2 regions of the Streptomyces sp. NPDC059224 genome follow, and region 2 is predicted to be linked to the other one. Evidence: riboswitches for the same ligand, from Rfam matches in the RefSeq annotation. Region 2 holds a riboswitch; the other holds the start of a gene.
What was found. Region 2 has a riboswitch for thiamine pyrophosphate ahead of ACFXI4_RS26675 (thiamine ABC transporter substrate binding subunit). Riboswitches for the same ligand answer to the same signal wherever they lie in the genome.
Positions count from the first base shown of each region.

Region 1: another riboswitch for thiamine pyrophosphate. It lies ahead of thiO (glycine oxidase ThiO); the one in region 2 lies ahead of ACFXI4_RS26675 (thiamine ABC transporter substrate binding subunit).

Region 1 is NZ_JBHZAN010000009.1:99,039-101,235, reverse strand. It holds gene thiO (glycine oxidase ThiO) at 1-860, opposite strand, end outside; TPP riboswitch at 858-969, opposite strand; gene ACFXI4_RS11715 (NAD(P)/FAD-dependent oxidoreductase) at 1,099-2,197, shown strand, end outside.
Region 2 is NZ_JBHZAN010000024.1:122,715-124,911, reverse strand. It holds gene ACFXI4_RS26675 (thiamine ABC transporter substrate binding subunit) at 1-1,066, opposite strand, end outside; TPP riboswitch at 1,143-1,250, opposite strand; gene rlmN (23S rRNA (adenine(2503)-C(2))-methyltransferase RlmN) at 1,268-2,197, opposite strand, start outside.

The DNA of each region.
Region 1 (2,197 bases), on a different contig from region 2:
GCGGTGACCGTGGTGTCCCAGCCCAGCTCCTCGCTGGTCGCCCCCACGACCAGCTCGCCGTTCTCCCGGGGCACCAGGTAGAGATGGCCACCGCGCACCACGGCCCGTACGGTCCTGCTGAGGAACGGCGCGTACGCCGCGGGCACGGTCAGCCGCAGCACCTGCCCCTTCACGGGCCGCACCGGCGGCAGCACGTCCTCCGGGACCCCCGCCAGCCGCCCGCTCAGGCTGCCGGCGGCGAGCACCACCCGGTCCGCGGCCAGCAGGTCGCCCGCGCGCGTGACGGCGCCGGTGGCCCGCTCCCGCACCACCTCCAGGCGCTCGGCCCAGTCGCGGTGGAAGACCACCCCGGCCCGCTCGCACGCGGCCACCAGCGCGGCCGCCAGCCGGCGCGGGTCGATCTGGTGGTCGCCGTCGACCCGCAGCCCGCCGCGCACACCCGGCGCGAGCATCGGCTCCAGACGCCGGCACTCCCGCCCGGACAGCCACTCGGAGTCCAGCCCCGACCGCTGCTGGAGGGCGTGCAGCTCGCGCAGGTGCGCCCGGTCGTCGGCGTCCAGCGCGACCGCGAGTGTGCCGCAGCGCCGGTAGCCGAGGTCGTGGCCGGTGAGCTCGGTGAGCTCGGCGGCGAAGTCGGGGTAGCGGCGGGCGGAGGTGAGGTTCAGCCCCAGCAGGGTCTGCTCGCCGTAGTGCAGTTCGGTGACCGCGGCCAGCATCCCCGCCGCGACCTGCGCGGCCCCGCCGCCGGGCTCGGGGTCGGCCACGGCGGTGACGAGCCCGCGCTGCGCGGACCGCCAGGCCGTGACCAGGCCGATGATTCCGCCCCCGATGACGAGGACGTCGGACGTATGTGCGGACATGGGCGTCCAGCCCCTCCCTTCGCCGGCATGACCCGGATCAGGTTCGTACGGTCGGAGGCCGCCAGCCTCCCTCTCAGCCCGGTGCGTCCGGGCTCCCGCGTGTGCTTCCCGGCCACCCTAGCCCGCGCGGCTCCGCCCCGGTAGGACGGCCTGCCCGGGTGGTGTGGAACAGGTCACCCAGCACGCCCCCTGACTGACTCTTTGTCAGTTGTCTATCGTTCTTGTCTATGGTGATCAGGTGAGCGAGCAGACGCAGCGACGAGGCACGTCACCGACGCGGCGCGTGGTCGTCGTCGGCGCCGGCATGGCCGGGGTGCAGACCGCCGTGGCCCTGCGCGAACAGGGCTTCACCGGCAGCGTCACCCTGATCGGGGCCGAGCCGCACCAGCCCTACGACCGGCCGCCGCTCTCCAAGGCGGTGCTGCTCGGCAAGGCGGAGGGCTCTGCCTTCGAGGTCGACTTCGAGGCGCTCGGCATCGAGCTGGCGCTGGGCCGCGACGCCCTCGGCGTGCGCCCCGCCGACCGCGAGCTGGACACCGAGGCCGGACCGGTGCCGTACGACGTCCTGGTGCTCGCCACCGGCGCCGAGCCGATCACGCTGCCCGGCACCGAGGGCGTGCCCGGCGTCCATCTGCTGCGCACCCTGGACGACGCCGAGCGGCTGCGGCCCGTGCTCGCCCGGCAGCACGACATCGTGGTGGTCGGCGCGGGCTGGATCGGCGCCGAGTTCGCCACCGCCGCGCGGGAGGCGGGCTGCGCGGTGACCGTCGTGGAGGCCGCCGACCGCCCGCTCGCGGGAGCGCTCCCGGCCGAGGTGGCCGCGCCGATGACCGGCTGGTACGCCGACAGCGGCGCCGAGCTGCGCACGCACGCGCGCGTGGCGCGGGTCGAGCCCGGCGCGGTGGTGCTCGACGACGGCTCGCGGGTGCCCGCGGGTGCCGTCGTGGTCGGCATCGGAGCCCGCCCCGCCACCGCCTGGCTGGCCGGCTCCGGCATCGGCCTGGGCCGGCACGGCGAGGTGCTCGCCGACGACCGGCTGCGCACCGGCGTCCCGGACGTCTACGCGGTCGGCGACTGCGCCTCCTTCCCCTCCGGCCGCTACGGCGAACGCCTGCTGGTCCACCACTGGGACAACGCCCTCCAGGGCCCGCGCACGGTGGCCGCGGGCATCCTCGGCGAGTCGGACGCGGTCTACGACCCGGTGCCGTACTTCTGGTCGGAGCAGTTCGGCCGCTTCGTGCAGTACGCCGGCCACCACGCCGTCGCCGACCGCATGATCTGGCGCGGCGACCCGTCCGGCCCGTCCTGGAGCGTGTGCTGGCTCCGCGAGAACCGCC
Region 2 (2,197 bases):
TGAGTACGAGTGAGGTCCACGTCTTGACCCACTGGTCACGGTTGGCGGCGATCTTCTCGGGCGCCATGGTCTCGGGGTCCTGGGCGGCGGGCCCGTACTTCGTGAACTCGGCGGGCACGGCCGCCCCCTTGAGGACCGGATACACGAACATGTTCAACGGCATGTCCTCCTGGAACTCCTTGGAGACCAGGAAGTCGATGAGCGCCTTGCCGCCCTTGGTGTTCCCGGCGTTGCTCAGCAGCCCGGCGAACTCGATCTGCCGGAAGCAGGTGCCGGTCGCGACGCCGGTGGGCGCGGTGCTCGGCTTCGGGTCGCCGTAGATGACCTCGGCGGGCGGGGAGGAGGCGTACGACACGACGAGCGGCCGGTCGCCCTTGGCCTTCTTCCCGCCGGCCGAGCCGGAGAACTCCTCGTTGTAGGCCTGCTCCCAGCCGTCGACGACCTTGACGCCGTTGTCCTTGAGCTTCTTCCAGTAGCCCTGCCATCCGCCGTCGCCGTACTGGGCGGCGCTGCCGAGCAGGAATCCCAGGCCCGGCGAGGAGGTGGCCGCGTTCTCCGTGACGAGGAGGTTCTTGTACTGCGGCTTGACGAGGTCGGCGTAGGAGGCGGGCGGGGTCAGCCTGTGCTCGCTGAAGTAGGCCTTGTCGTAGTTGACGCAGATGTCGCCGTAGTCGACGGGCGTGACCCGGTGCTTGGCGGCGTCGAGCTGGTAGCCGGCGCCGACCCGGTCCAGCCCCTTGGCCTCGTACGGCTGGAAGAGCCCGTTGTCGAGGGCCCTGGACAGCAGGGTGTTGTCGACGCCGAAGAAGACGTCGCCCTGCGGGTTGTCCTTGGTGAGGACGGCCTTGTTGACGGCCTGACCTGCGTCGCCGTCCTTGAGGACGTGCACCTTGTAGCCGGACCGCTTCTCGAAGTCCTGGAGCACGTTCTTGGAGACGGCCCACGAGTCGTGGCTGACCAGGGTGACGGTCCTGGAGTCCGCGGCATCGCCGGAGGACGACCCGCACGCGGACAGCGTGACGAGACCGAGCCCGACGGCCGCGGCCAAGAAGGTCTTGGTGTGCACTGGTGTTTTCCTCCTGGGGTGGACCAGGAAGAGACGCGGCCCCACCCGGTGGAACCACCCGGGCAGGGCACAACAGCTTGAGTGATGACCGAACTTCCTACCCAGAATGACCTGGGCGAGGTTCAGAGGGTCTGCGGCCCGATTGCCGCACTCTCAGCGCTGTGGCGCTCCCCTGTCGGAATATGAAAATGTGTCCCGATCCTACCGCTCGGTCGCCGCGAGCTGACCGCATGCCCCGTCGATCTCCTGCCCGCGGGTGTCCCGGACGGTGACGGGCACACCGTGCGCGGCGATCGCCTCGACGAACGCCTTCTCGTCCTCGGGCCGGGAGGCGGTCCACTTCGAGCCCGGTGTCGGGTTCAGCGGGATGAGGTTGACGTGCACGGGCTTGCCCTTGAGCAGGCGGCCCAGCCGGTCGCCCCGCCACGCCTGGTCGTTGATGTCCCGGATGAGGGCGTACTCGATCGACAGCCGACGCCCGCTCTTCTCGACGTACTCGAACCCCGCGTCGAGGACCTCGCGCACCTTCCACCGGGTGTTCACGGGGACCAGGGTGTCGCGCAGTTCGTCGTCGGGGGCGTGCAGGGAGATCGCCAGCCGGCACTTGAGGCCCTCGTCGGCGAACCGGTGGATGGCCGGCACGAGCCCGACCGTCGACACGGTGATCCCGCGCTGGGACAGGCCCAGGCCGTCCGGGGCCGGGTCGGTCAGCGCGCGGATGGCGGTGACGACGCGCTTGTAGTTGGCGAGGGGCTCGCCCATGCCCATGAACACGATGTTGGAGAGCCGCGCCGGGCCGCCCGGCACGTCCCCGTCCCTGAGCGCCCGCATCCCGTCCACGATCTGGTGGACGATCTCGGCGGCGGACAGGTTCCGGTCCAGGCCCGCCTGGCCGGTCGCGCAGAACGGGCAGTTCATCCCGCACCCCGCCTGTGAGCTGATGCACATGGTCACCCGGTCCGGGTAGCGCATCAGCACGGACTCCACGAGCGTGCCGTCGAACAGCCGCCACAGCGTCTTGCGTGTCGTCCCCTCGTCGGTCGACAGATGCCGCACGACGGTCATCAGCTCGGGGAACAACGCGTCCCGCAGCCGGTCCCGGGAGCCGGCCGGAATGTCCGTCCACTGCTC